DNA from 3 places in the Allobosea sp. Root670 genome. Region 3 is predicted to be linked to each of the others. Evidence: predicted binding sites of a transcription regulator. Region 3 holds the regulator's gene; each other region holds the start of a gene.
What was found. Region 3 encodes LexA, which represses DNA repair genes until DNA is damaged. Its sites were predicted from a motif close to TGTTCNNNNTGTGTTCNG; they were not measured.
Positions count from the first base shown of each region.

Region 1: a site for LexA is predicted at 2,515-2,532, ahead of ASE61_RS07750 (putative DNA modification/repair radical SAM protein). Genes of this name have one in related genera too.
Region 2: a site for LexA is predicted at 4,778-4,795, ahead of ASE61_RS01280 (ImuA family protein). Genes of this name have one in related genera too.

Region 1 covers NZ_LMJU01000004.1:35,972-43,057, forward strand. Annotated here, with positions in the region: gene ASE61_RS07745 (UdgX family uracil-DNA binding protein) at 1-1,273, opposite strand, end outside; gene ASE61_RS07750 (putative DNA modification/repair radical SAM protein) at 1,270-2,502, opposite strand; gene ASE61_RS07755 (biliverdin-producing heme oxygenase) at 2,685-3,233, shown strand; gene ASE61_RS07760 (HWE histidine kinase domain-containing protein) at 3,230-5,758, shown strand; gene ASE61_RS07765 (histidine kinase dimerization/phosphoacceptor domain -containing protein) at 5,780-6,847, opposite strand; gene ASE61_RS07770 (response regulator) at 6,870-7,086, opposite strand, start outside.
Region 2 covers NZ_LMJU01000001.1:281,773-288,858, forward strand. Annotated here, with positions in the region: gene ASE61_RS01270 (error-prone DNA polymerase) at 1-2,409, opposite strand, end outside; gene ASE61_RS01275 (Y-family DNA polymerase) at 2,406-3,950, opposite strand; gene ASE61_RS01280 (ImuA family protein) at 3,856-4,764, opposite strand; gene ASE61_RS01285 (phospholipase D-like domain-containing protein) at 5,062-6,507, shown strand; partial or broken gene ASE61_RS01290 (endonuclease/exonuclease/phosphatase family protein) at 6,596-7,086, shown strand, end outside.
Region 3 covers NZ_LMJU01000015.1:473,834-480,919, forward strand. Annotated here, with positions in the region: gene moaC (cyclic pyranopterin monophosphate synthase MoaC) at 1-454, shown strand, start outside; gene glp (gephyrin-like molybdotransferase Glp) at 454-1,665, shown strand; gene lexA (transcriptional repressor LexA) at 1,746-2,453, shown strand; gene ASE61_RS14705 (ComEC/Rec2 family competence protein) at 2,447-4,738, opposite strand; gene gltX (glutamate--tRNA ligase) at 4,891-6,312, shown strand; gene gltA (citrate synthase) at 6,684-7,086, shown strand, end outside.

The sequences.
Region 1 (7,086 bases), on a different contig from region 3:
CCAGCGAACCGGCATGCCCCGTCAGCGATCGCAGGGCGCTGGCGCCGAGCGCGATGACGAGGCGTGGTTTCACGAACTGCAATTCGAGATCGAGCCAGAAGCGGCAGGCCTTGATCTCCCCGACATTGGGCTTCTCGTGGATGCGGCGCTTGCCGCGCTGCTGAAACTTGAAGTGCTTCACCGCGTTGGTGACATAGGCGCGCGCACGATCGAGACCGGCTTCCTGCATCGCCCGGTCGAAAACCTGCCCTGCGGGCCCGACGAAAGGCCGGCCGGCAAGATCCTCCTGATCTCCGGGCTGTTCGCCGACGAAGACAACGGGTGCATCCAGCGGACCTTCTCCAAAGACCGTCTGCGTGGCGTGACAATGAAGCTCGCAGCGCTTGCAGCGTTGCGCCGCAGCGGCCGCATCCTGCCAGGACGTGATCACGGAATCTTCGGTCGGCAACTCGGGGCGATGCCGAAGCTGCCTGACATGCCGCTCGGGCGGCTGCGTCGGCGCGCGCATCACCATATCCTCTGCTCGCCGGGCGGCGCTCGCGATCAGAGGTACAATCAATTCGGCCTCAGGCAGGTTTCGCCAGTATTTCACCGGCATTTCACTTTTCATCGCCTTCGGCTTCAGGCGGGCCGGATTGAAGATGTTGGCGTAGTAGGTGAGCCAATAGTCTTCCATGGCATCGCCGTCCGGCGCATCGGCCTTGCTGGCGGCTGGACCGTATTGCAAAGCTACCCCGTCCCAGTGCAGCGACCCCTGCGGTGTCAGGATCGACCAGATCATCGCGCCGAAGCGTGCCGTGAAGAAGCTCGCGGCTCGTTCGAGGATGAAATGCTCCGGTTCGAACCAGGCGATGAAGGGGCCGTCCTCGTCCGCGCCCGACACGGCGCGGAACCGGACAAAGGCCGTCATCTTGTGCAGGTCGCGGCGTACCGAGCGGGCCATCGCCTCGGCGCGTGCGACGTCCGCGTCGGCTGCATTGTCGAGCAAGCGCGGCTCCTCCTGCAAACGCAGCAGCAGGCGGTGCAGCAGGACAAAACGGCCCGCGTCCCGATGGCAGATGACGCTTTCGGCAAGCTCGATGAAACGACGAGGTACGGTCAGTGCGGCGCCGGCATCAGCCGGCGCAACGCTTTCAATCGCGAACAATCCGGCATCGTCCTCGGCCGTCAGCCAGGCGACGGCCTCCGGCGGGATGCCGGCCAGCGCCAGCCGACGCGCTTCGCGGCGCCAACCGGCAAAATCGGCAGGCCCGTTCAGCCGGGCGGCGATCACGGGAACAGCGTCAATTGTCGCGGTCGCGGCATCAGCCGGGATCGCAGGTTCTGGGCATCGAGGCCGCTGCCCGGCCGCCAGCCCTCCGCCAGGATGAAATGCCGGATCGTCGCCAGCGATCGAGTCAGCCGACCGACATCTTCCAGCCTGAGCCGGCGGAACCGTCGCGAGGCCAGGATGCGATCGACACTGCGCGTACCCAGACCCGGAACCCGCAGCAGGGTTTCGCGATCGGCCCGGTTCACGTCGACGGGGAAGCGGCCGCGCTCGCGCAATGCCCAGGCGAGCTTGGGATCGATATCGAGATCGAGCATCTCGCCATGCCCGAGGATTTCCTCGGTCTCGAAACCATAGAAGCGCGTCAGCCAGTCGGCCTGATAAAGCCGGTGCTCGCGCATCAGCGGCGGCGGCTGGAGCGGCAACTGGCTGGAAGCATCGGGGATCGGGCTGAAGGCCGAGTAATAGACGCGTTTCAGGCCGAAGCTGCCATAGAGCCAGGCGCTGCGCTTCAGGATCGCGGAATCGCTCGCGCCATCGGCGCCGACGATCATCTGCGTGCTCTGCCCCGCCGGGGAGAAGGCCGGAGCCTTGGTGCTCTTGTCGCGTTCCTCGCGCGCCTCATCGATCTTCAGCTTGAGGCCACCCATCGCGCTCTTGATCTCGCCCGCCTGTTTCTCGGGAGCGAAGCGTGCGAGCGCCGCCTCGCTCGGCAATTCGACATTGATCGACACCCGGTCTGCGAAAAGCCCCGCGCGCTCGATCAGGTCGCGGCTCGCGCCCGGGATGAGCTTGAGATGGATATAGCCGCGGAACCGGTGCTGCCGGCGCAGCGTTTCGGCCACTCGAACCAGTTCCGCCATCGTGTAATCGGCCGAGCGGATGATGCCCGAGGACAGGAAGAGGCCTTCGATATAATTGCGGCGGTAGAAATTCAGGGTCAGCGCGACGACTTCCTCGACCGAGAAGCGGGCGCGGCGGACATTGCTCGACGAGCGGTTGATGCAGAAGACGCAGTCGAAGCTGCAGAAATTCGTGAGCAGGATCTTGAGCAGCGAGATGCAGCGGCCGTCCGGCGCATAGGAATGGCAGATCCCGGAACCGGTGGTCGAACCCAGGCCTTTCCCGTCGCGCGAATCCCGCTTCGTGGTGCTGCTCGACGCGCAGGAAGCGTCGTATTTCGCGGCGTCGCTGAGGATTTCGAGCTTCTCCAGGGCCGTGAGCTGTGCCATCGCCGTTCCTTTTGTTCACTCTATGTTCTTAAGGCGATTTTGGCCCGGTTTCAAGCCGATCCGTTGGATAAGAATGCTGGGCGGATCGAGGCGACAGGGAAATCCGCAATGAAAACAGCGCCGATTCCGTCGATATCGGGTTATAGCAATGCTGATGCGGAACAATTCTGGATGCCGACGCAATGATTGAGATCAGAAGTTTCCTGCGCGACGAGACGAGCGAGCTTCATCGCGAACTGGATGCCATCGTCGGCGTTTTTTCGAACCGTGCCGCGTATGCCCGGTTTCTGCAGGGCACTTTCCGCCATCGCGCGCCGGTCGAGGCCGCGTTGCTGAACGCCGATGCCGCACGCCTCTCCTCCTGGCAGCCGCGCCAACTTCTGCCGGAGCTGGAGGCCGATCTCGCCGATATGGCGCTCCCGCTTCCCGCGGCCGAGCCGTTCCATCTGTCAAATGACATGGCTGCGTTCCTGGGGGCTGCCTATGTTCTCGAAGGCTCCGCCCTGGGGGCGCGCGTGCTGGTGAAGGGAGTGGGTGCTCTGGGATTCGGGCCTGACTACGGAGCGCGCTACCTTTCGGCGCAAGCCGGCTCCCTCGACAGCTGGCGAACGCTGCTGGTCGCGCTCGAAGGGCTCGACCGGCAGGCATGGGGTGCCGCAGCTCAAGCGGGCAGGGCGGTCTTCGTGCATGCCATCCAGGCCTTCACCTCGGAAGAACTCTCTCCCGCATGACGACTGTTGATCTGACGAACTGCGATCGCGAGCCGATCCATATCCCCGGCAGCGTCCAGCCGCATGGCTGCATGATCGTGTGCGATGCCGAGGCGGTGACGATCAGGCGCCATTCCAGCAATGCCAGCGCCTTCCTCGGCCTCGGCGAGTTCGAGCTCGTCGGTCGCCGTCTCGAAGAGGTTCTCGGCGGGCCGGTCGTCCATGAGATGCGCAACGCGCTCGCGCGTTCCGGCGTGCCTTCCCGGGCCGGCTTGATGCCCCGCTATCGTCTTCCCGCGCTGGATCGCGAGTTCGACATCTCGATCCATGCCTTCAAGGGCAACGCGATCATCGAATTCGAGGAGAGCGTCCCGGCTGGCCCGAGTTCGCCGCTCGAATTCGCCCGGACGCTGGTCGGCCGGCTCTCGGATGTGACGAATCCGGCCCAGCTGATCAAGAATGCGGCGCGCCTGCTCCGGGCCGTGCTCCAATACGACCGGGTGATGATCTACCAATTCGCGCCCGACGGCTCGGGCAAGGTCGTGAGCGAGGCCAAGCGCCCCGACCTCGAAAGCTTCATGGGGCAGCATTTTCCGGCCAGCGACATTCCGCAGCAGGCGCGGCAGCTCTATCTCCTCAACCCAATCCGCGTCGTCTCGGATTCGAGCGGCGAGCGCTTCCCGATCATGCCCGTGCTCGATGCAGCGGGCGAGCCGCTCGACCTGTCCTATGCGCATCTGCGCAGCGTCTCTCCGATCCATTGCGAGTATCTGCGCAACATGGGCGTCTCGGCTTCGATGTCGGTTTCGATCATCGTCGACGGCGCGCTCTGGGGCCTGATCGCCTGTCATCATTACAGCCCTCGCTCGCTCTCGATGAACCGCCGGATCGCGGCGGAGATCTTCGGCGAGTTCTTCGCGCTCCAGCTCGGTGCCCTGACGCAGAAGCAGATGCTGCTCGCCGCCGAGAAGGCGCGGGATTTCCTCAACGGCCTGCTCTCGTCTGCCGCCCATGTGACGGATGCCTCGAGCTTCCTCGGCCAGCACCTCGCCGAGTTCCGCAATCTCGTCGAAAGCGACGGCGTCGGCGTCTGGGTGAATGGCGAATGGCGGAGCGAAGGCAGCGCGCCCCCGGCCGCGTTCGCGGAGGAACTGGCCGCCTTCGCCGGATCGGTCTGCGACGGGCGGATCTGGGCTACGACGTCACTGGGCGAGGCGCTCCCGGCCGCGCGCGCCTATGCCGATGCGTTCGCCGGCATGCTCGCCATCCCGCTCTCCCAGCTTCCGCGCGACTACCTCTTCTTCTTCCGCAAGGAGCTGGTCCACACGATTGAATGGGGCGGCGACCCCAACAAGACTTATGCGACCGGCCCGCATGGCGACCGCCTCACGCCACGGCAGAGCTTTGCCGTCTGGAAGGAGACGGTCGCCGGCCATTCCAAGATCTGGACGCCGGTGGAGCGCGAGCTTGCGGAATCGGCGCGCCGGACACTGATCGAGGTCGTGCTGCGGCAGAGCGAACTCTTGGCCGACGAGCGCAACAAGGCCGAGATCCGCCAGAAGATGCTCAATCAGGAGCTCAATCACCGGGTCAAGAACATCCTCGCGCTGATCAAGTCGATCGTCGCCCATCCGCTCGCGGAGGGCGCCACGATCGAGGCCTATGTCACCTCGCTCAAGGGGCGGATCGAGGCGCTCGCCATTGCCCATGACCAGGCCATGCGTGCGAGCGGATCGCTGCTCGACCTCGTCAACGCGGAAGCCTCGCCCTATCGGACAAGCGGCGGCACGATCACGGTTCGCGGGCCGTCCGTCTCGCTCGACGCCCGCGCCTTCTCGGTCGTCGCTCTGGTGATCCATGAGTTGATCACCAACGCCGCCAAATACGGAGCCTTGTCGGTCAAGACCGGCGAGCTCATGGTCGACTGGTCGGCCAATGCCGGCGGGGATTGCGAGATCGTCTGGCGGGAGCGGGGCGGGCCGCCCGTCGCCCCTCCATCGCGTCAAGGCTTCGGCAGCATCCTGATCGATCGCAGCATTCCCTACGATCTCGGCGGCCGCAGCGACTTGTCATTCGAGCCGGAGGGCGTCACGGCGAAGCTCTGCATCCCCGCCAAATTCGTCCGCTGGACCGAGGATGCCGCATTTCCCGAGGAGCCTCCCGTGCCGGTCAAGGGCAAGCCCGGCCGGCCACTGGAAGGTGGGCGCGTTCTGCTGGTCGAAGACCAGTTCATCATCGCGATGGATTGCGAGGACATGCTGGCGACCCTCGGAGCGAGCCAAATGGAAGTCTGCGCCAATGTCTCCGAGGCCCTCTCGTTCCTGGGCCGGACGGTGCCGGACCTCGCGATCCTCGACGTCAATCTCGGCTCCGAAACCTCCGAGCCGATCGGCAACCGCCTGCGCGAACTCGGCGTGCCCTTCCTCTTCGCGACCGGCTACGACGACCTCGCCATCCTCGGCGTCGCCGAGGCGATGACACTGCGCAAGCCCTACAACCTTGCTTCGCTGGAGGCAGCGCTGCGCAGGCTTCCGGGCGTCGCGTAACTCATGAGCGTCCGGCGCGGCTCAGGCCGTTTCGGACGCCGGAGGAGCCAAGCCGGCAAGGGACAGTTCCATGATGGCGTGCGTGCCACTTCCATTCGTGTCCGCGTAGCGCAATTCGGTGGCGAGGCTCTTGGCCATCGCGCGGACGATCTTGCTGCCGAGGCCGGTTCCCCTGATCGTGCCGGTTCCCGTCCAGCCGATACCGTCATCAACAACCTCGAGCATGACCCTGTCGCCCTCGCAGGAGAGACTGACCCGAACCTCGCCGCTGCCGTCCGGGTAGGCGTATTTCAGCGCATTCGTGACCAGCTCTGTCGCGATCAGCCCGATCGAGATCGCCTTGTCGGTTTTCGCCAGTACGGGCTCCGCTTCGAAGCGAATGATCGGCATCTGGCCGGAGCCGGCGAGCGACTGGGCGAATTCGTCGAGCAGCGAGCGGAGATAGCCGGCGAGATCGACGGAACGGACATCGTCCGAGGTATAGAGGCTGCGGTGCAGGTTCCCGATTGCGGTGATGCGCGCCTGGGTCTCGGCCAGTGCCGCCTTGGCGCCGGGGTCCTCGACCGAATTGGCCTGCATCCGGACGAGTGAGCCGACCAGCGACAGGCTGTTGGCCACCCGGTGATTGACCTCGGCCAGCAGCGTCACGGCCCGGTCGCGCGCGGCCCGGACTTCCTGCTCGGCCTGTTCACGGGCGCGGGTCAGCCGCGTCTTGACGACGGCATGCTCCAGAGCCGCCCGTAGCAGGATCTCGAAATCCTCACCGACCGTCTTGACGACATAGTCCATGGCGCCGGCCTTGAGCGCGGTCACCGCGATCGACAGCTCCGATGATGCGGTCACATAGATGACTGCGGGAGACGCCGCGTCTTTGGACAACACCGAAAGGACATCGAGCCCAGACGCCGTCCCGAGATCGTGGTCGAGGATGATGACGTCCATGCCGCCCGCTTCTGCGCGCGCGAGCCCCGCATCGGCGGTTTCGACATGCTCCACGACATAGTTGTGGCGCGCGAGCATGCGCTGCACGAGCCGCCCCAGCGTGGCGTCGTCGTCGATATAGAGGACGTTGATCGGCCGGTTCGGCATCAGCTGCGGCCACGCAAGCCGATCATGGCGTTTCCGGAACCTGTATCACGGAGAAGAACAGCCCGAGCTGGCGGATCGCGTTGGCGAAGCCGTCATAGTCCACGGGCTTGGTGATATAGACATTGGCGCCGAGATCGTAGCAGCGCTGGATCTCGCGGCTGTCGTCGGTCGTGGTGAGCACGACCACCGGCGAGCGCTTGGTATGCGTGTTCGCCTTCACCTTCTCGAGGATGTCGACG
Region 2 (7,086 bases), on a different contig from region 3:
CGCAGCAGCGAAGGCGGCCGGGTAGTGCTTCTTCAGAAAGGAGGAGATGTAGACCAGCTTGGCGAAGGAAGCCGCGTGGCTTTCCGGGAAGCCATAGCTGCCGAAGCCCTTGATCTGCTCGAAACAGCGCTGGGCGAAATCGCGCTCATAGCCGCGTTCCACCATGCGCTCGACCATCATCGCCTCATAGTTGCCAATGGTTCCGGCATTGCGGAAGGTCGCCATCGCCTTGCGCAGGCCATTGGCCTCGATGTCGGAGAATTTGGCGGCAACCATGGCGAGCCTCATCGCCTGCTCCTGAAAGAGCGGGACGCCCTCGGTCTTGTTCAGAACTTCGAATAGTTCGTTCTCAGGGTGGGGCGGCTTTGGAGATGGGAACACGACTTTCTCGATCCCCGCCCGCCGTTTCAGATAGGGGTGGACCATGTTGCCCTGGATCGGGCCGGGCCGGACGATCGCGACCTGGATGACGAGATCGTAGAACTTTTCGGGCTTTAGCCGCGGCAGCATGTTCATCTGTGCGCGGCTCTCGACCTGAAAAACGCCTAGAGAATGCCCCTTCTTGAGCATTTCGTAGGTGCCTTTATCGCCATCCTTAAGATCGGCGAGCGCATAATCCTCTCCCCCATTCGCCTTGATCAGGTCGAACGCCTTGCGGATGCAGGTCAGCATGCCCAGCGCCAGCACATCCACCTTCATCAGCCCGAGTTCGTCGATGTCGTCGCGATCCCATTCGATGAAGGTGCGGTCGTCCATCGCGGCGTTGCCGATCGGCACGGTCTCGTCGAGGCGCCCGCGCGACAGGACGAAGCCGCCGACATGCTGCGAGAGATGGCGCGGATAGCCCAATAACCGGGTGGCGAAATCGACGGCGCGGCGGATCGTCGGATTGGTCGGGTCGAGCCCGGCCTGACGGACGCGGGCGTCGCCGATCTCGCTGCCCCAGCTGCCCCAATTGGTATCGGCGATGCGGGCGGTGACGTCCTCGGTCAGGCCCAGCACCTTGCCGGCCTCGCGGATGGCGCTGCGTGGCCGGTAATGGATCACGGTGGCGGCGATGCCGGCACGCTCACGGCCATAGAACTTGTAGATCCACTGGATCACCTCCTCGCGCCGCTCGTGCTCGAAATCGACGTCGATATCGGGCGGCTCCTTGCGCTCGGTCGAGATGAAGCGCTCGAACAGCACATCGTTCTCGGCCGGGTCGACGGCGGTGATGCCGAGCACGTAGCAGACGGCGGAATTGGCGGCCGAGCCGCGGCCCTGGCAGAGGATGCCTCTACTGTTCGCGAATTCGACGATCTGGCGGATTGTCAGGAAATAGCGGGCGTATTCGAGCTTCCCGATCAGATCGAGCTCCTTCGCCAGCAGCTTCTCGACCTTCTCCGGCACGCCATCGGGATAGCGGATCAGGCAGCAGCGGCGGACCAGTTCGACTAGCCAGTCCTGATCCTTCCAGCCGGGCGGGATCGGCTCGTCGGGGTACTCGTATTTCAACTGGCCAAGATCGAACTCGATGCGGGAGAAGAGATGTTGCGTCTCGGTGATGGCCTCGGGGGCATCACGGAACAGGCGCGCCATTTCCTGCGGCAGCTTGAGATGGCGCTCAGCATTGGATTCGAGCAGGCGCCCCGCCCGCTCGATGGTGCTGCCCTCGCGGATGCAGGTCAGTACGTCCTGCAGGTCCCGCTGCGCGATGGAATCATAGAGCGCGTCATTGGTCGCGATCAGCGGGGTGCGGGTCGCGGTGGCGATAGTCTTGAGGCGCGCAAGGCGGCGGCGGTCGTCGCCGCGCCGGTGCATGCTGGCGGCGAGCCAGACCGCGCCGGGCGCTGCATCATCCAGCCGAGCAAGGAGCGCAGGCAGGCCATCGAGGCTGCGGCCGGGTATCAGGATCAGCAGCAGGTCGCGAGCATCGCTCAGGAGGTCGTCGAGGACGAGACGGCATTCGCCCTTCCTCACGCCGTCCTTCAGGTTGCCATGGCTGAGCAGGCGGCAGAGCCGGCCCCAGCCGGCGCGATTGGCGGGATAGACGACGATGTCGGGCGTGCCGTCGGCGAAGACGAGGCGGGTGCCGGTCGCGAGCTTGAACTTCTTCGCCATCGCCTTCATCGGCTCGGGCTCGATGGGATGATCAGCGAAATCCGGGTTCTCGACCCAGATGTATTCGCCGGGGCTGCCGCCTTGCCTGACCTTGTCGGGCGCCGGCAGACCGTCTTCGCGCAACTGCTTCAGCGCCGCCCAGGCGCGCACGACGCCCGCCACCGTGTTGCGGTCGGCGATACCGATGCCGGAATAACCGAGCAGCAGCGCCGTCAGCACCATATGCGGCCCCGGCGAAGCGCCGCGCAGGAAGGAAAAATGCGAGGCGGCAACGGGTTCGGCGAAGGCATTCGCAATCTGATTCATGCGAAGAGCCCGTGCAGGAACCAGCGCGGCGGAGCGCTGTCGGCCTCGTAGAAGCCGATCCGGTAGAGCCAGAAACGGCGCCCTTGCGCATCCTCGACGCGGTAATAGTCGCGCATCGGCTCGTCGGAGCCGTCGCGCCACCATTCGGGCGCGATGCGCTCGGGGCCTTCGGCGCGGGCGATGTCATGGATGAGGCGCCGCCAGCGGAAGCGGATCGGCGGGCCATCCGGTACTTCCGCGATGGCCTCGACAGGCTGGGGCGGCTCGAAGAGCTGGAGCGGGCGGGCCGGCGGCTCCTGCGGCTCCGGTACGGACCAAGCTGCGTCCGGCAGCAGCGCAGCGGCCGACAGCGCCTTCGCGGCCCTAACGGGGTGATGCGTATCCTGCGCCGCGAAGCGCAGCACCCGGTCGCGGCCGAAGCGGGTGACGAGCCGGTCGACCAGATCGGCCACTGCCTCCTCCTCGACCGCGCGGCCATCGAGGCTGTGCTGCGGCGTGTCGAGCGGCTCGCAGAGCGGCACGGCGAGCTTGATCGCATCGAAGCCGAAGCCGGGATCGAGCGGATCGGACAGGGTCTCGATGCGCTCGCGATAGAGCCTGAGCAGTGCCTTGGCGTCGCGCGACGGGTGGCCGGTCTCGATGGCGAGGCGGCGCACCGCGCCGTCACTGCGAAAGAAGCCGAGCTCGAAGACGCGACCGCCCTCGCCGCGTGCCTCCAAGACCCGCGCCGCCTCCCCGATCAGCCTGACGACGACAGCCTCGAGGCTCGTCGTGTCGGCGAAAGGCTCGGCGAAATGGCGCTCGACCACGCAATCGGGCGGCGGGCGCAGCGGCGTGATGCGACGGTCCTCATGGCCGAGGATACGCCGGAGCTTGACCGCCATCGCCTCGCCGAAGCGGGCCGAGAGCGTTTCCGAAGGGCGCTCCGCGAGATGAGCCAGCGTCTTGAGGCCGGCACGGGAGAGCGCGATCACGGTCTCGGCGTCGGTATCCAGCGCGGCGGTCGGCAGCGGGCGCAACAGCGCCTCCTCCTGGCCGGGCGGGATGATGCCGCCGCGGCCGTGCCGCGCGCAGGCACGGGCAGCGTCAGGCGTGCCGGCGATGGCGGCTTTCACCTTGAGGCCCCCTCGCTGCATGGCGCGCCCGGCCAGATTACCGAGCCCCCTCTCGCCGCCGAAGAGATGGGCGCAGCCGGTGATGTCGAGGATCAGGCCATGCGGTTCGTCGAGCGCGACAAGCGGCGTGAAACGGTCGCAGAAGGCCGCGAGCGCTTCGAGGAATTCGTTGTCGGCCTGAGCTTGCGTCTCCAGCGCGACGAGATCGGGAATGCGAGCGCGAGCATCGGCCAGCGTCATCCCTCGCGTCAGGCCGAGATCGACGGCGCGCTGGTCGCAATCGACGAGGCGCAGGGCGTTGCCCTGCATCTCGGTCAGCACGTGCGGCTTCTCAGCCGGCGCGCCGGAGGCCGGTATCGCGCCCGTCCGCCGCAATCTGTCCGTCGCCAGAAAGGGGAACCAGAGGGCGAGATAGCGGCGCGGCATGGTCTGTCCGGGAAGCTCGGTCGAAAAGGCTGCGTTCCGCAAAGCAATGTCGGTCACGGTCCCACTCCACACGCCACTCACGCTCGGCCACGCCACCGCGCTGGCGCAGCAATCTCAGGGCGAAGGCCGGCGCGCCCGGCGCATTCGCCTCCAAGGCCCGCGAGGCCAGCGCCCTCACCTGCCAGCGCGTGCGCGCCGCGCTCGGCGCCTCGGCCGCCGCAACGCGCAGCAGCAGTACCGGCACGCCCGAGGCTTCCGCCGCCAGGGCGAGACGACGGCTCGCCGTCAGGTCGAAAGGGCGCGGCTCGCCCCAGGGCTCGATCAGCACGGCCCCCAGCGCCGAACAGCGCGCCGCCTCGGCACCCGCCCGCAACACGCCCTCGCCGTCGCGCGCCCGCACCAGCAGGAGGCGTGACGGATCGAGGCCAAATTCGTTCAATCCCGGCGCGTGCAATCGCCCGGCTTCGGCATCGACGAAATCCTGCCGCGCCCACAGGATGGAACGCTCGCTGGAACCATTTCGCGTTTCTTCACGCGAACCGGGGGCGGCTTCGCTCGAAAATGCTCCGGCCTTTCCATCTGCCGCCCCCGCCCGCAGCGCGAGGCCGAGCGCGAAGCCGGTCGCGGCGGCGAGATCGGCGACCTCGGCAGCGTAGATTTCATGCAGCGCTGCCCGTGCGAGCCCGCCGTTCAGGGCTTCGTCCAGCGCAGGCACGCCGAGGCCGATCCGCCCGGCCGCAACCGGCCCGCCCCGCAAGGTGGCCTCTGAGAGGCTGCGGCGCAGATCGGACAGGGTCGAGGCGGTTTCGGGCATGGGGCAAAGCTTATGTTCTCTCTTTGTTCTTTATAGAACGCTCCCCACCGGAAGGCGAGTCGAGTCTTCCCGCCTTCCCCATGCCCCTGCCAGAGAGTGACGCGAGGCGGGTCTCGTCATTCCGAAGCTGCTTGCGCAAACAGCTCTCGAGGCCAGGGCGCTGACTTATGCAGAGGCGCGTTCGGAAGAGCAGCGCCCGGAATATCCGCTCCGCCGAGGCTCTCGGTTTTCATTTATCGCAATTTCTTCACGCGAACCGACGCCCACTTCGCTCGAAAATGCTCTAGCCTCAGCGGCATGTGGGGGATTCTCTCGACCTATTGGCCGCATATCCTCGCGGTCATCACGATCGCGCTGTCGGCGGTCGCCGGCGCGCATGCGGTGATGACCAAGGACGAGGTGCGCGCCGCGATCGGCTGGGTCGGCGTCATCATCCTCTCGCCGATCATCGGGCCGCTGCTCTACGCCATCGCCGGGGTCAACCGCATCCGCCGTGCCTCGATCCTGGCCCAGCGCCCCGGCCATGGCATGGCGGCGGCCGATTTCCATGTCGAGGACGAGGCGGTCGCGACGCATTTCGGCCGGCGCTTCCTCGCGCTCAAGACGCTCGGCGACCGCGTCGCCCGCCACCCCCTGACCACCGGCAACCGCATCGACACGCTGGAGACCGGCGACGAGGCCTATGGCGCGATGCTCGCCGCCATCGCGGCGGCTGAGCGCAGCATCATCCTGGAAAGCTACATCTTCGACCGGGACCCGATCGGCCTGCGCATCGCCGATGCGCTGATCGAGGCGCAGAAACGCGGCATCGCGGTCCGGGTGCTGATCGACGCGGTCGGAGCGCGCTATTCGGTGCCGAGCATCGCCGGGCACCTGCGCGAGGGCGGAGTCGCGGTCGACGTCTTCAACGGCAACATCATCATGGGCCTGCGGCTGCCCTATGCCAATCTCAGGACGCACCGGAAGATCATCGTCGTCGACGGAATCATCGGCTTCATGGGCGGGATGAACATTCGCGAGGGTTTCACCCGCGAATTCGCCGGCGACGCCTTCGCCCATGACACGCATTTCCGCATCGAAGGGCCTGTGGTGGCCGATCTCTTCGCCGTCGCGGCCGAGGACTGGTGCTTCGCCACCGGCGAAGCACTGGCCGGCCCGGCCTGGGAGATTCCGGCGCTGGCGCGAAGCGGCATGCCGGTGCTGGCGCGCGCGGTGCCCACGGGGCCGGATTCCTATCTGGAAACCAATCACAAGCTGTTGATGGGCGCGCTGTCGGTGGCGCGCCAGTCGGTCAAGATCATGTCGCCCTATTTCCTGCCCGACCAGGAACTGATCAGTGCGCTCGTCACCGCGGCGCGACGCGGCGTCGACATCGATATCGTCGTGCCCTCGGTCAACAACCTCGTGCTGGTCGACCGCGCGATGACCGCGCAATTCGACCAGATCCTGAAGAATTATTGCCGGATCTGGCGCTCCACCGGTGCCTTCGACCATTCCAAGCTCCTCGCCGTCGACGGGAGCTGGGCCTATGTCGGCTCCTCCAATCTCGACCCGCGTTCGCTGCGCCTGAACTTCGAGATCGACCTCGAGGTTCTCGACCATGGTTTCGCCCGCGCGATCGAGCGCCGGATCGAGACGGTGATGTCGACCGCGACCCCGGTCACGCTTGCCGGCCTGCGCGCCCGGCCCTATGTCATGCGTCTGATCGACAGGCTGATCTGGCTCGGCTCGCCCTATCTCTGAGCCGAAGCAGTCATATCCCTGATGCCAGAGGCGCCTAAACCGTTACCCGCCCTACCAAGGCGGGTCCGGAGCACGAGCCGGCGGAGCGATGCAGAAGAAGAACCAGAGCCTGCCCGCCAGCATCATCGCCTCGCTGCGCCAGCGCAACAACCGCCCCGGCACCGTTTCGGCCGGAGAGAACGGTCGTTCCGGGGGCACGCTGGTCGCCTCCTACAACGTCCATAAATGCGTCGGCGTCGATGGCCGCTTCGATCCCGGCCGGATCGGGCAGGTGATCCGCGAGATCGCGCCGGATGTCATCGCCCTGCAGGAGGCCGACAAGCGCTTCGGCGCCCGCCACGGCCTGCTCGACCTCGCCCGGCTGAAAGACGAGACCGGCCTCGTCCCTGTTCCCGTGGAAAGCACCAATGCCGCGGCGCATGGCTGGCACGGCAATGTCGTGCTGTTCCGGCAGGGGCTGGTGCGCGACGTCCATCAGGTCTCGCTGCCGGGGCTGGAGCCGCGCGGCGCGCTGGTCGTCGATATCGACATGGAGAGCGGTGCGGCACTTCGGATCGTCGCGGCCCATCTTGGCCTGCT
Region 3 (7,086 bases):
AGGCCAGGCGCATATGGTCGATGTCGGCGGTAAGGCCGAGACGACCCGCATGGCGATCGCCGAGGGCCAGGTCGTCATGGCGCCGGAGACGATCGCGATCGTGCGCGACGGCAACGCCAAGAAGGGCGACGTGCTCGGCACCGCGCGCCTCGCCGGCATCATGGCGGCGAAGCGCACGCATGAATTGATCCCGCTCTGCCACCCGCTGCTGCTCAGCAAGATCGCCGTCGATCTCGCGATCGACGAGGCCTTGCCAGGCGTGCGCGTGCGCGCCGAAGTCAAGATGAAGGGTCAGACCGGCGTCGAGATGGAGGCGCTCACCGCCGTCTCCGTCGCCTGTCTCACCGTCTACGACATGGTCAAGGCGGTCGACCGGGCGATGCGGATCGAGAACATCCGCCTGCTGCACAAGTCCGGCGGCCAGTCCGGCGATTACGAGGCGAAAGCTAGCTGATGGCGCTCACCCCGGTCCCCGTCGCGCGCAAGGCGCTGCTCGACAGCATTCCGGGGCCGACCGGGGCGGAAACCCTGCCGCTGGCGCAATGCGCCTGGCGGGTGCTGGCCGGTGAGGTCAAGGCCCTCAGGACGCAACCGCCCTTCGCCAATTCCGCCATGGATGGCTATGCCGTGCGCGGCGACGAGATGGCGGAAGGCGTTTCGCTCACTGTCATCGGCGAATCCGCTGCCGGCCGGGCCTATGAGGGCGCGGTCGGGCCAGGACAGGCGGTGCGCATCTTCACGGGCGCACCGATGCCTGAAGGCGCCGACACCATCCTGATGCAGGAAGATGCCGACGGCGTCGACAGCCCGGTGATCCGCGTCCGCGTGCCGCCAGCTAAAGGCAAGTTCCTCCGCGCCGCAGGGCTCGATTTCCATGAAGGCGACGTGCTGCTTCAAGCCGGGCGCGCACTCGACAGCGCCGCCCTCGGCCTTGCTGCCGCGATGGGGCATCCGACTTTGCCTGTCCGGCGGAAGCCTCGGGTGGCGATTCTCGCCACCGGAGACGAACTGGTGGCGCCGGGCGAACCTGTGGGCCGCGACCAGATCGTCGCCTCGAACTCGTTCTCGCTCGCCGCGCTGGTCGAGAAGGCCGGCGGCACTGTCATCGATCTCGGCATCGCCCGTGACGACCATGCCGATCTCGCCAGCAAGATCGCAAGGGCGGGCGAGGCCGACGCCGATGTGCTGATCACGCTCGGCGGGGCCTCGGTCGGCGCGCATGATCTCGTGCAGGAAGCGCTGACGCGGGCCGGCATGACGCTGGGCTTCTGGAAGATCGCGATGCGGCCGGGCAAGCCGATGATGACCGGACGCCTCGGCCGGATGGTCGTGGTCGGGCTGCCGGGCAATCCGGTCTCCTCGATCGTCTGCGGCCATCTCTTCGTGCTGCCCTTGATCGAGGCGCTGCTCGGCATCGCGGACGCCGATCGCGACCGCAGCATCCCCGCCATTCTGGGACGCGACATGCCCGGCAATGACGAGCGCGAGGATTACCTGCGCTCGGAGCTCACGCTGACGCCGGAAGGCTGGGTGGCGACGCCCTTCGACCGGCAGGATTCCTCGATGCTCGGCACGCTGGCGCGCGCTCAGGCCCTGACGATCCGCCCGGCCCATGCCGCTACCGCGAAGAAAGGCGAGGCCTGCCGCATCCTGCCCTTGCGGTAGCGGCTTGCGGAACACAAGCAGAACGCGTATGGTGTTCGTGCTTTGTTTCGAATCTGCGCATTGAGGGGCTGGCGGCGACCATGCTGACACGCAAGCAACATGAACTCCTGCGCTTCATCCAGGAACGCTTGCGCGAAAGTGGCGTGCCGCCCTCCTTCGACGAGATGAAGGATGCGCTCGACCTGCGCTCGAAATCCGGCATTCACCGCCTGATCATGGCCCTGGAGGAGCGCGGCTTCATCCGCCGCCTGCCGAACCGGGCGCGTGCGCTCGAAGTCATCAAGATGCCGGATGGGCTCGGCGCGCCTCAGGCACGGCCCCGCTTCAGCCCGGCCATCGTCCAGGGCGGCCTGGGCTCACAGCCCAGCGTGGCCAAGCCGCGCCCTGCCGAGGACGACAGCCGGCATTCCATCGCCATCCCGGTGATGGGCCGCATCGCGGCGGGTACGCCGATCTCGGCGATCCAGAGCCGCAGCCACACCGTTTCGCTGCCGCCGGACATGCTCGGCTCCGGCGAGCATTACGCGCTGGAAGTGCGCGGTGATTCGATGGTCGAGGCCGGCATTCTCGACGGCGACACCGTCGTCATCCGCAGGCAGGACACGGCCAATACCGGCGACATCGTCGTGGCACTGATCGATGACGAGGAAGCGACGCTGAAGCGCCTGCGCAAGCGCGGCTCCTCGATCGCGCTCGAAGCGGCGAACCCGGCCTACGAGACCCGTGTGCTCGGCCCCGACCGGGTCAAGATCCAGGGCCGGCTGGTCAATCTGATGCGGCGCTACTGAAGGCGTTCGGTGTCGGCCTCGGCTTCGTTGTCGGCGGCCGGTGCGGGCTGTACGGTGACCGACTGATTGGTGGGACGCGTGCCTGGCTCCGTCAGGCGTCGCTCGCGCCGGCGGCTCCAGGGCCGCTCACTGTCGGACTGCTCCGCGATATGGCTGCTCCATCCCGACGCCGTCCGGTAGAGCGAGGTCGCGCCGTCGCGTGATAGCGTCATGCGCTCGACCAGCCTGGCCTTGCAGGTGCCGCCCCAGGGGATGGCGGTGATGACGAGGTCGGCGCGCTGGCAATCCTCGATGATGGCGAGTCGCTCGCGCGTATAGGAGATTGTGCGCTTGTCGGCGGTCTGCGCAACGCATGCCAGCCGGTCGCAGGCGATGCCGGCGCGCAAGCTGGGATCGTCGGGCGAGCGGCTGTCGCCATCGGCGGCGAGCCATTGCTGCAGGACGAAGCGGCTGGGCTTGCCGGCGATGGCGAGGCGCCCGTCGGGACCGCGCACGGCCATCCCGGAGCCATCGCGCTCGATCAGGATTTCCGGCCGCTCCGGCTTTCCGGCGATCGCGACGCCGAAGATCAGCGGCAAGGCCGCAAGCCAGCGCCAAGCCGTGGTCCAGAGCGTCAGCCACAACAGCGTCATCGCAAAGCAGGCCAGCACGCCTGAGCCGAAAGCCGCCACCGTCACGGTGGAATGGTCGATGGCCGCGACCCAATGCGCCACCTTGAGGACGACGTCGGAGGCGAGCCCCATCAGGGCCCAGGCCGGCCAGTCCAGCCCGAACGGATAGGCGAGCACGCCGAACACCGCCGCCGGCATGACGAAGAGCGAGACGAAGGGCAGCGCCATGGCGTTGCCGAGCAGGCCGAAGGGATTGAAGGTCTGGAAGTGATAGGCTCCGAAGGGCGCCGTCGCGGCGGTGGCCAGCATGGTGGTGACGAGGATGCCAAGCGCCGCCGTCCAAACGGCTCCGAGCGGCCAGGGCAACACGCGCGGCGGCTCGGTGCGGCTTCGCCCTTCCCAGCGTTCCGCGAAGGCGATCAGCGCCGCGACCGCACCGAAGGACATCTGGAAGCTCGGCCCGAGCAAGGCCTCCGGCTCGCGCAGCAGCACCATCATGGCGGCCAGCGCGAGATTGCGCATGCTGAGCGCGGCGCGGTCGACGAGGATCGCGCCGAGCATGACCAGCGTCATGATGAGCGAGCGCTCGGTCGCGACATCGCTCCCGGAAAAGATGCAATAGGCGGTCGCGCCGAGCATCGCCGCTGCCGCCGCGATCTTCTTGACCGGCCAGTGCAGCGCCACCGTCTGCGACAGGACCAGCAGCGCCCGGACCAGCCAGAAGATCGTTCCAGCGGCGAGCACCATGTGCAGGCCCGAGATCGAGACGATGTGATAGATGCCGGCGGCGCGCAGGTCGTTGTTCGTCGCTTCGGTGATCAGGCCGCGCTTGCCGGTGACGAGCGCCGCGGCGACCGCCCCGCCCTGCCCGCCTCCGACCTCGGCGATGCGCTTCGTCAGCGCGTTGCGGGCGCGGTCGATCATCACATCGATCGCAAGGCGCGTCGGCATCGGATGGGGCGCGGGCGCGAGCGCGATCTTGCCGGAGATGCTGCCGACAGCGCCGATCCCGCGGAAGAAGGCATCACGGCCGAAATCATAGCCGCCGGCCCGCGCCGGTCCCGGCGGCGGCAGCAAGCGCGCCGTGGCAATGATATGGTCGCCCGGTGCCACGGAGCCTTGCCGAATATTGACGCGGACGCGCTTCGGACGCTGATCAGCCGGCACATTCGCGAGATCCGTCACCAGCAGCACGAGCCGCGCGCCCTTGTCGCGGGCCTCGACGCTCTCGATGAAGCCGGAGAGCTTGCCGATCCGCGGCCGCTCCAGCATCGGCGCGGCGATATCGGCCGTGCGCCAGACCCCGGCGGCGAAGCCGGCGAAAGCAGCGGCTGCGGCGAGGCAAGCCATCGCGGCGAAGCGGCGCAGGCGCAGGGCGAAGGCCAGTGCAGCACTCAGGGCCAGGCCGAGCAGCGGCGCCCAGAGTGCCGGCTCACGATCGGCCGCGAAATAGAGCAGGATGCCGGCGCCCATCGCGATCGGCAGCCAGAGGAAGGGACGCCGCCTTTCGGCCTCAAGGGCGAAGCCTTGCTGGAGCTGAAGCCAAAGCTGCCGAAGCAGGGCGCGGAGGCCTGCCGCCAGCGAGGCCGGAACATGGAGGCGAGCCGGCAAGGCATCGGCGCGCGCGCCGCGCCGGCTTCCCGATTGCCCCTGCCCCGGCGGCGCCGGCTGCATCGCCCGCCTCCCCTGCCGGCGCTGCGATTTGACCGCTTAACGTTTCCGGCCAAGCCATGTTACAGGGCGCGCGCCGGTTGTCATGTCTCAACCTGCGCCATCCCCTGTCTTGCCCCGGACGGCCCTGCGCCGCCCGGCCGGAGTTTCCTCCCATGAGCAACGCCGTCGTCACGCGCTTTGCGCCCTCGCCCACCGGTTTCCTGCATATCGGCGGAGCCCGGACCGCGCTGTTCAACTGGCTCTATTCGCGCCGGCAAGGCGGCAAGATGCTGCTGCGCATCGAGGATACCGACCGGGAACGCTCGACCGACGCGGCGATCGCCGCGATTCTTGACGGGCTGGAATGGCTCGGCCTCGATTGGGACGGGCAGACTGTCTACCAGTTCCAGCGCGTGGCGCGGCATCGCGAGGTCGCCGAGCAGATGCTTGCCGCCGGCAAGGCCTATCACTGCTATGCGACCCAGGCCGAGCTCGAGGAGATGCGCGAGAAGGCACGCGCCGAGGGCAAGCCGCTGCGCTATGACGGGCGCTGGCGCGACCGCGACCCGGCGACGGCGCCGGAAGGCGCAAAGCCGGTGATCCGCCTCAAGGCGCCGCAGACCGGCGAGACCGTGGTCAATGACGAGGTCCAGGGCCGCGTCGTCTGGCAGAACGAGAATCTCGACGATCTCGTTCTCCTGCGCTCGGACGGCACGCCGACCTATATGCTCGCCGTCGTCGTCGACGATCACGACATGGGCGTCACCCATATCATCCGCGGCGACGACCACCTGACCAACGCCGCCCGCCAGACCCAGATCTACGAGGCGCTGGGCTGGGACGTGCCGAGCATGTCGCATATCCCGCTGATCCACGGCTCGGACGGTGCCAAGCTCTCGAAGCGGCATGGCGCGCTCGGCATCGATGCCTATCGCTCGATGGGCTACCTGCCGGCGGCTCTGCGCAACTATCTGGTGCGGCTGGGCTGGAGCCATGGCGACCAGGAGGTCTTCTCGACGCAGGAGATGATCGACGCCTTCAATCTCTCCTCGATCGGCCGTTCGCCGGCGCGCTTCGACTACGCCAAGCTGGAGAACCTCAACGGCCTCTACATGCGCCAGTCCGATGATGTGGAGCTGCTCGCTGCGCTCAAGGTCATCCTGCCGGAGATCGGACCGGCGCGTGGACTTGGGCCGACGCTCTCACCGGAGCTGGAAGCGAAGTTCCTTGCCGCCATGCCCGGCCTCAAGGAGCGCGCCAAGACGCTGATCGAACTGCTCGACAGCGCCTTCTATCTCTATGCCCAGCGCCCGCTGCAGCTCGACGACAAGGCCAAGGGCCTGCTCGACGAAGCCGCGCGCCAGCGCCTGCCGAAGATCGCGGAAAAGCTCGCTGCCGTCGGCGACTGGACGCCTGCGCCGCTCGAAGCGGCGGTGCGCGCCTATGTCGAGGAAAGCGGGCTCAAGCTCGGCCAGGCCGCGCAGCCGCTGCGCGCAGCGCTGACCGGCCGGGCGATGTCGCCGGGCCTCTTCGACGTCATGGCCGTTCTGGGTCGTGAAGAGACGCTGGCGCGGCTCGCCGACCAGACGGCTTGAACGGCTCCGATCCAGGTTTTGGCCTGCCCGAAAAGCCTGCCAACTCCCGATCCCATGGACCGACCGCCGCCTTGCGAAAGGCGACGGCACTGATGCTCGCGCAGATATGAGCCCAGCGCGGTTCCAACCGCCTTTTGGCTCGGTTGAATGCGCTGCGCAAATGGTCTAGTGACGCGCATGTGCATTGCACCGCGGCAACGTGGCGAGGCACGAATATTGCTTGTAAATCAGTCACATGGACCGACTTCTCCCTTCTCCTTCCGACATGTGTTCGTCATATCGCGGCCTTCGGATGAGAGATGCCCGGCGCGCAAGCGCGGAGAGGCGAAACCGGGGCTGAACAGCAGCGAGCCTTGAAAGGATCGGTATCGATGAGCGGAAATACCAGCCAGCTCCAGGTCGGCGACAAGACCGTCGACATGGCGATCAAGGAGGGGTCGGTCGGCCCCGCCGTCATCGACATCGCCAAGCTTTACGCCCAGACGGGCATGTTCACCTACGATCCCGGCTTCACCTCGACGGCGAGCTGCGAGTCGCAGATCACCTATATCGACGGCGACAAGGGCGTGCTGCTCTATCGCGGCTACCCGATCGAGCAGCTCGCCGAGCACGGCGACTTCCTCGAGACCTGCTACCTGCTGCTCGAGGGCGAGCTGCCGACGGCCGCCCAGAAGGCCGATTTCGACTATCGCATCACGCGCCACACCATGGTGCACGAGCAGATGGCCCGCTTCTTCCAGGGCTTCCGCCGCGACGCGCATCCGATGGCGGTGA